2 regions of the Soonwooa sp. T0.1_25 genome follow, and region 2 is predicted to be linked to the other one. Evidence: riboswitches for the same ligand, from Rfam matches in the RefSeq annotation. Region 2 holds a riboswitch; the other holds the start of a gene.

Region 1 (6,226 bases), on a different contig from region 2:
TTTCCGAAACAGCTGCTCCGCCAATAATCAGTTTTTTAATTAAATGTAATTTATCTAGAGAATGCTCCACTTGCAAAGGCGTCATTGCACAAAAATCGACTTCTGCCTCTAAATTTGCAAGCGCATCCGACTTAGGCTCTAAAACATTAAGAATAAGTTGACGTTCGATAGCGCGAATTACCATCATTTTGCCAGAAATATATTCTATCGGAAGACACAAAGCAGCGGAATTTCCTTTTATTAAACCTAAAAAATCGCAAGTCATCTTTGCCGAAGCAAACATTCTGCTTTTTTCGACTTCAAAAAGCTTTGGAATTCCTGTCGAACCAGAACTTTTTATGCTTGTTGTGGGCTTATCGGAAAGGCATTCTTGAAAAAATTCAAAAACTTTTGTTTCAAAGTCATTTTTAGGCTTCACTATATCTAGCTGAATATCAGAACAGTCGATTAACATTGATTTTTTTATGAAATTATTTTGTATAAAATTATGAAATTTTTTGCAAAATATTTTGGAAGTTAGAAAAAAAGGCGTACATTTGCATCACAATAAACGACAGACCCATGGTGTAACGGTAGCACTCCGGTTTTTGGTACCGTCTGTTGGGGTTCGAATCCCTGTGGGTCTACATTGCAAAACAAGCAATCAATTGATATTCAGTTGGTTGCTTTTTTATTTTTCCTATTTTTAGCCTTTAGGACAAGGCTTGGGGCAAGGATAATAAAAATAATTAATCATTAGATTGATTAGCAGGATTTTGATTTAACAAGGATTTCATTGCTAAACAAAATCATATTGTTTAAATCAGTTACAAGTTTTATAAATGATTTTGACAAGTAAAATAATTATCTCTTAAATTCACTCTAAATTATGTAACTTCTGACCATCATTGGGATATTGCTATTATGCTCTACCAATATTTACGGATAATTTGAATCAATTGCAAAAGGTTTTTAAAACTTTACAAAAGACAAAAAAGTATTCATAATTAATTGCAATTCAATTACATAAAGCAAATCCTGCGACTTATCTAATGTATTTACTATAGAATCTAAAAAGGCTTATTAAGCATATCAAATCACTTTCAGTTGAAGAATTTTTTCCAAAAAATTGACTTGAAATCAAATTGAAAATGCCCCCACCCGCTGAAAAAAATTGGTTTTCCTTTTGCCTGTGAGGGGGCGTAGTTTATGTATATACTATTTGGTCTCGGATTTATTAGAATTTTTTAACTTTTCTCTCAACTCACCCACCATACACGTTGAGTACAATTCAATTTTTTCCGAACTAATCTTTTTATAGACTTCAATCTTATTAAAACTTAGTAACTTAACACCTGATACATTTCCTGTATTAAAAGAATTTACATATTCAAACAAGAATACCGCAAAAAGGCTGTCGTTCTCAAGCCTTGACCAATCTCTACCATATTCATCTTTATAAGTTTGTAAATCTTTATTTTGTACACTAAAAAACACAGGTACACCTTTAACATTTGCATCAAATAATTCATCAAATTTATCTTCATCTACAAAGACAAAATTTATCATATCAAATTTTCCGAAAAAATTGAAGAAAAAGAAGTCACCATAATAGTAAACTTTGAATAATTCTTTGCTATAGTCAAAATTATTTTGGCTTTGCCTTTCTTTGTTTTCAGCTTTTTCTTCACTCAAAAAATCATTTGAGAGAAAATGTTTTTTGAAAAAATAGCCAAAAGATAGCATATAAGCGACTATCGTAAAAACCAACTTAATCTTATCTCTTCTCGTGGTTTCTCCAAACTCTTCGTCTAATCCATATACCGAATATATGCTTAATAATACCAAGGAAAGTAGAACTAAGCCCACAATAGCTAATGGAATCTTTTTAATTTTATTAGGATACACCATCAAAGCCAGTTCAATACCAACTGTTACTGCAATTAAAGTAGATACAAATTCAGCCCAAATTGATAACGAAGTACCAAAATCATTTTTTTGTAATAAAACCGCAGTTACTATATCAATTATTCTGGACAAAAACATTCCAGCAAATAAAGCTGGAATAAAGAGAATATATCTGATGAGCCTCATTATTCAGTTTTCTTTCTTATCATAAATCCTGTTACAAATCCAAAAAATAGAGTTTCAAGAAGAAAGTGAGCTAAAATAAACCATCCAATGAATTTCAAAATATTCAAAAAGGAAAATTCAAAATCGTCAAACATTGAATAAGCAAAATAGAATGGAACAGCAAACATCAATAGTTTCAGTAGTAACATAATGGCTTTCCCTGTTGTTGAATAAGAACCAATTCCATACAAGTCTAATACAGTATTAATTTTGTAGGGGGTTTGTTTTCCGATAAACATAATAGTTGAGTTTTTATTTCATCAGCCCACAAAATGAAGTTTGTTAAATAGAAAAAGCGTGTGGGTTCAAACATCGTTGTAAGAGGCTCGGCAAAGCCCACAGCAAACAAGTCCTACTAACACACGCCCAGAGGGGCGGTGCATGAGACTTGTTATTCTTGCTGTTAAAATTTTGCCGATTTCTTACAGAATAACAGAGTTCAACGCTCCTATAAAGAATTTATATTAATTTTTTAATTCACTCAATTTCAATTTTCACAAATTTAAAATTTTCTTTCTTTTTATGTCCATATATTTACAGTTTACAATTAAATGCTTTAATCAATCTTTGGTCAATTGTATGATTATTGTAGTTATTTAATAATAGTAAGTTTCGTTTCTGTCATTACTAATCTTCCTTTGAATAAAGAGACTTTGCCTTTCATAAAAACCTTTTTGTTTTCAATTCCCCCAATAGGTGACATGTCAAATCTTTTTTTAAAGATTCGGTCAAAGCAAACTAAATAAAGTTGTTGGAAATATTCTCCTGTAAGTCCTATTTGGAATTCTTTATTATAGAGTCTTATCAACTCATCGTCATCCTCATAATAAAGTCTAAAAAATAAAAACCTGAGGAGATTATTCTGATTGACGTAAACCTCTCCATCTTTTGAAAATCCTGAATTGTCACTTTCATTTTGAGACTTCTTCATTTCATTTAATATATCATTAAAATATTCTTGAAGTAGTTTTTCCATTATAGTTTTTGTTTGATGTTAATTCAATTAAAAATTATTGAGGTTTAATTTTAAGGTTTCTACTTCGCTTTTTAAATCCTCAATTTCTCTTTCTAAATTCAAAACTTTGTCATTTATTTCATCATTGTTAAATGAACTGTCAAAGCTTTGATTTGACCAAACATCTTTTTTTACATTAATGTTCTTTTTGATTGAGTTAATTTCTTTTTGTTGTTTATAAATGATAAAAGTTAAAAAGACTGTAAAGGTTAAAAGTAACAGGGTTAAAATTTTGTTGATTGTTTTCATGTTGAATTAATTAATAGTTATGAGTTATTTTACTTAACAAAGCTTGGCTAAATTAAATTTATAAGGAAAACATTATTTATGGTTTTCTTTATTTTTTATTATTTAATTTTGATTCTAGTGTCTGTTTCCTCTGATTGTTCTAACATAACTGTTTCGTCTGTATAAATAATTAATATTCTGTTTTGCTTAAATTGTTTCATTAATTCTTTTCCAATAATTAATACCTCATCTTTAAAAATATTTTCATCTAAAGGAAATTTAGGATAATTAATAAAATCAATTTTAAGGTGTGGCTCTTTTTGGTTATTCAAAACAATTACTGTTTTTGACACAGAAGCACTTAAATAAATATCTTTTTCTTTTGAAAGCTGTTTTTGTAATTCTGATAGTGATTCAATAACTAAATTTTCATCAATCTGTTTTTGAGTATAGCCATACTCCAAACCAATAAAAATACTTGCTTGCAATGTTTTGATTTTTGTTTCTTTAATTTTCATTTGTAGGCTCGGAGGTTTTCAAGTTATTTTATAACATAACAATACTTTATTGATAGAGAATTTTTAAAATCTTTATCTGAATGGTATTCAATTGAATAATTATGGAAATGTTTACTGAAAATGAAGGAAAACAACATATTTTTATTATTTGGGTTAAATAATCACATCGTTTTAGCACCTTCGCCTGTTGTGGTCAAGCAGGTTGCTCAGTCTTTATAGACTAGTCTTGATGATAATGTAAAAGTAAAGATTATTTTTTTCTTGACAAAATATTAAAATAAAAATGCAAAATACTGTTAATCAATATTTTGCATTATTATTTTCAGCTAATTTTATAAAATCGGCAACATTAGGGAATAATAGGAGTAAATTTTTATTAAGTATTACTAATATAAATATTATAATAATTTAATTACCAATTGTCTATTACTATAATATCTTTTAATATATCTTTTTTTATTGTTGTTACCTCACTTAATAATTGTTCTACCTCTTCCTTTAATAAATGGATATTTTGTTTAGTGGTTACTAAAGAATCGTGAATGCTCCAAATAGGCATGTTTTTATGGTTTTTGTTAATTCTTAAAGCAACATAATCTAATAAGCAGTACGATTCAATATGACTTAACAATTTATCAAAATTTACACATTCATCTTTTATAAATTTCATTATCTTACTTATACTTGGGTAAATTGTTCTAAATTGTTTTGCTTCCTTTGTTGTTGTTCTCGGACTGCTGAAAAAGACTTCCATCATTACAGATTTTGCGTAATCTCTTTTGGTTTCAAAAGATTCTTTAATTCTTGGTTGCTCAAAATCAATTTTCCTTCTTTTTTTTAATTTGCTTCTTGGTTCGATGTAATTGATTTTCATTTTATAAGTTTTTCCTTCTTCATCATTTTGAATTTCTAAATGATTAGAAAAATTTGTATAAAAATCTTCTGTTAAAATAATTTCTACGAATCCTATTATTTCGTCTCTATCCACATCTAAATTACATAGTTCCTCAAATTTCTTTTTAGATATTAATTTTGATGCTCCGATTTGTTTAACCAATTTGTAATCTTTCTTTAAAAAAGCCTTTAGAAAAACCGCAAAAAAGAACGGTTGAGAAGCTCTAATATCAACTGCACTTAATCTATCTTCTTTGTAGTACAAACATTTTCTTAACTCTTTGTTTGTTCTGGTTAAATTAGTATGTAAGCGATTATCAGAATTGGGATTAATAGAATATTTCCAGTCTTTTTTATTATACTCTGATATTAATTGCATTCCCGATTGATATTTGGCGTAATTTAGCTCTTTGTAGGGCTTAATTATCTCAAAAGCTAACATTATATCTATTGTTAAATTATCATCAAAATACCGAACTAAATGAGGTCTCTTTTTGAGATGAAATTCTTTCTTGTCACTTATTGAATTAGCGTTATCATTTAGTTTTTTATTTTTTTCTTTTTCGAATTTTTTCAATAAAGATTTATCTGTAATTATATATTCAATAATATCATCAAATAAATACTTTTCTGTTAATCTGTATTGGTTGCTTGTTCCTTTATCCGTAGAATAATTAAAGGCTTTTTCAATAATTTTACTATCGATAAAAAAATCTAAATACTTTGTATATTTCGAGAAAATTCCTTTTAGTTTTTCAGAATTTAAGCTAACTAAATAATTTTCTTTTTCAGTATTTCTGTAATGACTTGGTAAGCTAATGAATAGACTTAAAAAATAAACGGCAATATCTAATTTGATATGAGGTTTATTATATTCGTTCAATTCTAAAATAAACCCTTCCAAATCTTTTAGAAGGGTTTTTTGAATGAGGACTGTTTTATTCTCCATAACTCATTCTTTTTTGACCGTTAATATACTCCTGAACCTCGCAGTTTCTGTATAATACTCTTCTCCCAACTTTGTGAGAAGGTATTTCTCCACTTCTACTACGATTGTTTAAAGTTCCTTTTGAGATTTTCAGTCTCTTGCAAACTTCTTCTCGTGTCAAATACTCTGAATCTGATTCAGATTTTTTAAATAAATCTGAAAATCTTTCTAATTCACTTGAAACTGCATTTTTTACAATTTCTGCTAAACTTTCAGGTGTTACCTGTACTAATTTTAATGTTTCCATAACGTAATTTTATTTGATTAATAATGGAACAATTAAAATGTGGATTTTGAGGATGGAAAAATTTTTGGTGATTGTTAATTAAAAAAAAAATAACCCTCTGTAATCTTTATGATTAGAGGGTTTTTGAATAATTTTAATATTTTTTCAGAAAAAAAAGTTGCTGTTTTTGTGGATTTTAATAAAAAATATCTTTTAAAGAATCAATTTCAGTTTTATATTTTGGT
Region 2 (6,226 bases):
CTCTTTAATATCTTCGCCGTGGTTACCTTCGTAATTGCTTAGCCCAAAGAAGCGTTCTTTGATCATTTTGTCATTTTTATTCCAAAACGAAAGCGCAAAACACAACATTTGCTTATCGTCAGAAATTCCCGCAATTCCTTCTTCCGCCCAACGATAAGTCCAACTTTCGGCGCGATCATGCGTTGTATAACCCCATGCATCGCCATTGCTACTATAATCTTCTCGCACATTTCCCCATTGGCGGTGGCTCACATACGGCCCCCACTTTTTCCAATTTGGATTATTGAGTTTATCTTGTTCTGTCATATAATTTTATTTCTGAAGCATTTCAGATTCATTTTTAGGAGCATCGAGATTATTGAATTCTTAGACATCAAATCCCGCTGTCACTACTCGCTATTATATTTTTAAAAAAAATAAAATGAGCTCAAACATACCGTTCCATCGGGGCTATATTTGAAGATTTGTCATTCTTTTGACTATTAAAAAGAACCAATCCAAAATACTGTTTTCCGTTATCCATTATCCGAAAAACTCTCTAACGTTGACATTCCACCATCGATGTAGATGCTTGCTCCCGTAATATAATCTGAAAAGTCGCTTGATAAAAATACTGCTAAATTTCCAATATCTTCTGCTTTTCCGATTCTATTATATGGTATCAAAGTCATCAATGCATTAAAAGAAGCTTCGTTATCCCAAGCCGATTTGTTAATAGGCGTTTGGATGGCTCCCGGACAAATATTGTTGATTCGGATTTTATCTTTTCCATATTCCTGAGCCAAAGTTTGCATCAATATTCGCAGGGCGCCTTTGCTTGAAGCATAATTGGCGTGTCCAGCCCAAGGAATATTTTCGTGGACACGGCTGATGTTTACGATTTTCCCTAACGAAATAGATTTATCATTCATCCCCCTTTTCAAAAACTCCCGAATCGCCTCGCGTGCGCACAGAAACTGACCAGTAAGATTAACATCAATTACCTTTTGCCATTGCGCTAAAGTCATATCAATAAATTTTGCGTCTTGTTGTAATCCAGCATTGTTTACAAGAATTTCAACTGTTCCGTATGTATCAATCGTCTTTTGAAAGATCGCCTAGACTTCAACTTCTTTATTTACATCACATTGACTTAGCATGCCTTGTTCGCCTTTAACAAAAATATCATCAAGAATGATTTGTGCAGCTTCTTTCGAGTGTTCCGAAGAATGATTAACAATGACAATGGCGCCAGAAGCCGCTAAACATTTTACAATTCCTTCTCCTATTCCACTGCTAGAACCAGTAACGATTGCAACTTGTCCATTTAATTTTATTTCCATTTTATGTTTTTTAGAATTCTTTTTTATCAAAAATCATACGAGAAAATTTAATTTCTTTAAAAAATTTGCCAGATTAAAATAATTTAATTTTCAATAGAAAAATCTTAGAAACTCTACAAACACTAACAATTGCTAGCCGATAATTTTAAACCATTATTGCTTTTAATATTACAAAAACTATAATTTATTCTAAATTTTTAAAAATTTAAGATTATTTTATCGAATTATCAAAATTTTCATACATTTGCATTACCGCTCTTTCACATATTGAAAATGTTATCCAGAAAGGTTGAGGGACTAGACCCTATGAAACCTTAGCAACCCTTTGCGAAAGCGAAGAAGGTGCTACGTTCTACCATGTATTTGGAGAGATAACAACTGAAGTTCTTTACTCAACCATTCTTAGAGGCATTTTCAATGAAAAAAAATATTAAAGCATTGAAAAAAGAACTTTTAACTACAGATATTAAGTACAAATCATTTTCAGGACAGAATTTTGACATCCCTTTAAGCTACGAAGTATTCGGAAAAGCCCATGGCACCGCACCTATTGTATTGGTTAACCACGCTTTGACAGGCAACTCTACAGTGTCTGGCAGCAAAGGTTGGTGGAAAAACATTATTGGTCCACAAAAAATAATTTCTACCAAAAAATATAGTATTATTAGTTTTAACATACCTGGTAACGGTTATAATGATTTCTTTATCGATAATTACGAAGATCTTACAACCAAAGATGTTGCGGCGATTTTTTTACAAGGTTTAGAAAATTTAGAAATAAAAACTTTACACAGCATTATTGGTGGCTCGTTAGGAGGTTCCATCGGTTGGGAAATGCTAGCCATCAACCCTAAAATCAGCGAAAAATTTATCCCAATTGCTTCGGATTACAAAACCCACGATTGGTTACATGCACAATGTTTGGTTCAAAAATATCTTTTAGACTCACCTGAAAAACCACTAGAAAAAGCAAGAGCACACGCCATGCTTTGCTACAGAACGCCAGAATCGCTTAATGAAAGATTTGAGGGTAAATTAACAAAAGAAAATACTAGGCGCGAGTCCGAAGATTGGTTAATCTACCACGGAAAAAGTCTCAACGAAAGATTTAGTTTAAAAGCTTACAAATTGATGAACCATCTTCTGATGACCGTTGATACTAACGAAAAAGTGTTATCCAAAATAAAAGCAAACATTAACCTCATTGCGATTAACACAGATTTGTTTTTTCCAGCTTCGGAAATCAAAAAATGTTACGAAAAAATTAAGACACATAAAGAAGATATTTTCTACGACGAAATTGTTTCTATCCACGGCCACGACGCATTTTTAATAGAGTATGAACAATTGCAAGAATTATTAAAACGTATTTATTAGAACAAAATGACAGACCAAAATCCAATTAGTATATACAGAAAGAAAGCTTTAGTCAACTTTGAAGGCAAAGACTTTCTTGGACAAATCGGCATCGACTCTCGAATCTTTACAACACTTAACAAAGGTGGCATCAGCGTTGGGGTTATTTCTCAACAAGCCATCGAAAATGGTGTTTCAGTTTTGGTTGATGAGAAAGATGCCGAGGACGCCGTGGCATTATTGAAGAAAGAATTCCAAAATGAAAAAGCAGCTGGCATAGTGAGTAATATTTACAGCATTGACAATCTTTGCGTTCTTGGATTTGTTTCGGAACAAAATGCTAAAATCATGTCGGAACTTCAACGCAACAAGATTTATCCTTTGTTGCTTAACCAAGTGTCATCGACTGGTAGAGTTAACATTGTTGTAACTGACAATCAAACCGAAATCACTCAAAATATTATTGAAACCGAACTTTTCGGAAAACCTAAAGTTGTTCACTTAGCTTTAATTGGTCACGGAAATGTTGGTTCAACACTTATCGAACAGATTTTAGATTCTGCCTACGATATTTTGAACAGAAAAAGAATTGATCTTAAAGTCGTTGCGATTTCTAATTCCAAAAAAATGGCTTTAAACAAATCTGGTTTTGGCAGCGATTGGAGACAAAAAATAAACTATTCGAACACTAAAAGTAATATCTCAGAACTTATCAGTTACACAAAAGAGCACAACTTAGAAAACCTAATTGTTGTGGACAATACCGCGAGTCCAGCTTTTGTAAAAAACTATACCAAATTTGTCGAAAACGGTTTTGATGTGGTTTCATCAAATAAAATCTTCAATACTTTACCTATTTCAGATTATCGAAATTTCAGAACGCAACTTGCAAAAAATAATAAAAAATATTTATACGAAACCAATGTTGGTGCAGGTTTACCATTAATTGATACGCTTAAATTACTGCATTTATCGGGAGAAGATATCACCAGAATAAAAGGGGTTTTCTCAGGAACATTAAGTTATGTCTTCAACCAATTTTCTGTTCGTAATGAGAAATTTTCAACCATCGTAAAAGAAGCAATGAACAAAGGTTTTACAGAGCCAGATCCGCGCGAAGACCTTTCTGGAAACGATGTTGCAAGAAAACTTTTGATCCTTGCTCGCGAATTAGATTTAATGAACGAATTCGAAGATATCAATATCAAAAACCTAGTTACAGAACCGCTTCTTCCAATTTCAAAAGACGAATTTTTGACACGAATAGATGAGTTGGACGAAACTTTCCAAAAGATAAAAGACGAACAAGAACCCTATCATGTTTTACGTTACGTTGGCGATTTGCATGGCGATTTAAGTCAAGACAAAGGCGAACTGGATGTAAAATTAATTTCCGTTCCTGCCAATTCTGCTTTGGGACAATTAAAAGGTTCCGATTCTATTTTTGAAATCTACACAGAAAGTTACGGCGAAAATCCGATTGTTATTATGGGCGCTGGAGCTGGAGCAAAAGTTACTGCCCGCGGCGTTTTCGGTGATATTTTAAGAGTCAGTGAGACAAAATAGATGCTAGAATCAAGAATCAAGAGCCAAGAACCAAGAAGCAAGACAAATTTAATATTGAAAAAATGTCAGAAAACATACCAACAACCAGCAACCAACAACCAACAACCAACTTTGAAACCCTCGCCATCAGAACTCAAACCGAAAGAAGCCAGTTTGATGAGCATTCAACGCCGTTATATTTAACTTCAAGTTTCGTTTTTGAAGATGCCGAAGATATGCGTGCAAGCTTCGCCGAGGAAAAAGACAAAAACTTATACAGCCGATTTTCGAACCCAAATGTCACCGAATTCATCGATAAAATCGCATTAATGGAAGGGGCAGAATCGGGCTATGCTTTTGCAACTGGAATGGCGGCAATTTATTCCACTTTCGTGGCATTATTGAATGCGGGCGATCATATTGTGAGCTGTCAATCGGTGTTTGGTTCTACGCATACTTTGTTCACAAAATATTTCCCAAAATGGAATATCGAAACAACCTATTTCAAAGCCGAAGACGCACAAAATGTCGAAAAATACATCCAACCGAACACCAAAATTTTATATTTAGAAACGCCTACCAATCCCGCAATTGAAGTTTTAGATTTGGAATTTTTCGGTCAAATTGCAAAGAAGCACAATCTCATTTTTATTGTGGACAATTGCTTTGCGACACCGTATTTACAGAAACCGATAAAGTATGGAGCAGATATCGTCGTACATTCCGCAACCAAATTAATCGATGGTCAAGGTCGAGTTTTAGGTGGCGTGGCAGTTGGCAAGGCAGATTTGATTCGTGAAATTTATCTTTTCGCGAGAAACACCGGACCTGCGATGTCGCCGTTCAACGCTTGGATTTTGAGCAAAAGTTTGGAAACTCTGGCAATTCGTGTTGAAAAACATTGTGAAAATGCAATCAAAGTTGCGGAATTTTTAGAATCACATCCAAATGTCGATTTGGTGAAATATCCGTTTTTAAAGTCCCATACAAGTTACGAAATCGCAAAAAAGCAAATGAAATTAGGAGGAAATATCGTCGCTTTCGAAATTAAAGGAGGCATCGAAGGCGGTCGCAATTTCCTCAACAAAATCAAGATGTGTTCGCTTTCCGCGAACCTTGGTGACACGAGGACGATTGTTACGCATCCCGCTTCCACAACGCATTCCAAGCTTTCGGACGAAGAAAGAAATGAAGTCGGAATCACGGCAGGTTTGGTGCGCTGCTCCGTAGGTTTAGAAAATGTGGACGACATCATTGCGGACTTAAAACAAGCATTAGATTAGTTTTTTAGGAGCATCAAGATTTCAGCTTCGAAAGAAAAATTTAACCCGCATTACGCTATATCTTCTTTGATTTAGAAAACGAAAACATAAAAAGAAAGATTAGTAAAAAGCAAAAAAGGATGCCGCTTCAATCGGGGCTAAATAGAAAGTTTCCCTCATAATAACAAAATAAAAAAATGGATACTCAAGATAAAAACCAACTTCAAGAAACAAGAAACCAAGCTTTATACAAAGCCCTTTGCGAACGAATTCTCGTTTTGGATGGCGCAATGGGAACCATGCTTCAGCGCTATGGTTTCGAGGAAGAAGATTATCGCGGCGAGCGTTTCAAAGATTGGAAATCTCCAGTGAAAGGCAACAACGATTTACTGTCTTTAACGCAACCACAAGCTATTGAAGAGGTTCACAGACAATATTTAGAAGCAGGTGCAGATATTTTGGAAACCAATACTTTTTCGGGGACAACCATTGCGATGGCAGATTACCACATGGAAGAATTGGTTTACGAATTAAATTACGAATCTGCTAAAATTGCTCGTAAAGTTTGTGACGAATTTACGGCGCAAAATCCCGACAAACCGAGATTTGTAGCAGGTTCAATTGGACCGACTAATAAAACCGCAAGTTTAAGTCCAGATGTTAATGACCCTGGATTCCGTGCGATTACATTTGATGAATTAAGAATAGCTTACAAGCAACAAGCAGAAGCTTTGTTAGACG

Evidence for each region. A riboswitch is a leader RNA that binds a small molecule or an ion and turns the genes downstream of it on or off. The one in region 2 is predicted to bind S-adenosylmethionine.
Region 1: another riboswitch for S-adenosylmethionine. It lies ahead of AC23MB_RS08795 (hypothetical protein); the one in region 2 lies ahead of AC23MB_RS01810 (alpha/beta fold hydrolase).

Annotation. Positions count from the first base shown of each region.
Region 1 covers NZ_JBYFBZ010000005.1:117,935-124,160, reverse strand. The annotation lists gene AC23MB_RS08825 (AMP-binding protein) at 1-454, opposite strand, end outside; tRNA gene AC23MB_RS08820 (tRNA-Gln) at 556-626, shown strand; gene AC23MB_RS08815 (hypothetical protein) at 1,198-2,073, opposite strand; gene AC23MB_RS08810 (hypothetical protein) at 2,073-2,351, opposite strand; gene AC23MB_RS08805 (hypothetical protein) at 2,705-3,088, opposite strand; gene AC23MB_RS08800 (hypothetical protein) at 3,116-3,376, opposite strand; gene AC23MB_RS08795 (hypothetical protein) at 3,475-3,873, opposite strand; SAM-I-IV-variant riboswitch at 4,001-4,111, opposite strand; gene AC23MB_RS08790 (hypothetical protein) at 4,286-5,716, opposite strand; gene AC23MB_RS08785 (helix-turn-helix domain-containing protein) at 5,706-6,002, opposite strand; gene AC23MB_RS08780 (hypothetical protein) at 6,178-6,226, opposite strand, start outside.
Region 2 covers NZ_JBYFBZ010000001.1:383,700-389,925, reverse strand. The annotation lists gene AC23MB_RS01820 (MGH1-like glycoside hydrolase domain-containing protein) at 1-306, opposite strand, end outside; partial or broken gene AC23MB_RS01815 (glucose 1-dehydrogenase) at 516-1,322, opposite strand; SAM riboswitch class I at 1,596-1,700, shown strand; gene AC23MB_RS01810 (alpha/beta fold hydrolase) at 1,740-2,699, shown strand; gene AC23MB_RS01805 (ACT domain-containing protein) at 2,706-4,244, shown strand; gene AC23MB_RS01800 (O-succinylhomoserine sulfhydrylase) at 4,307-5,506, shown strand; gene AC23MB_RS01795 (homocysteine S-methyltransferase family protein) at 5,683-6,226, shown strand, end outside.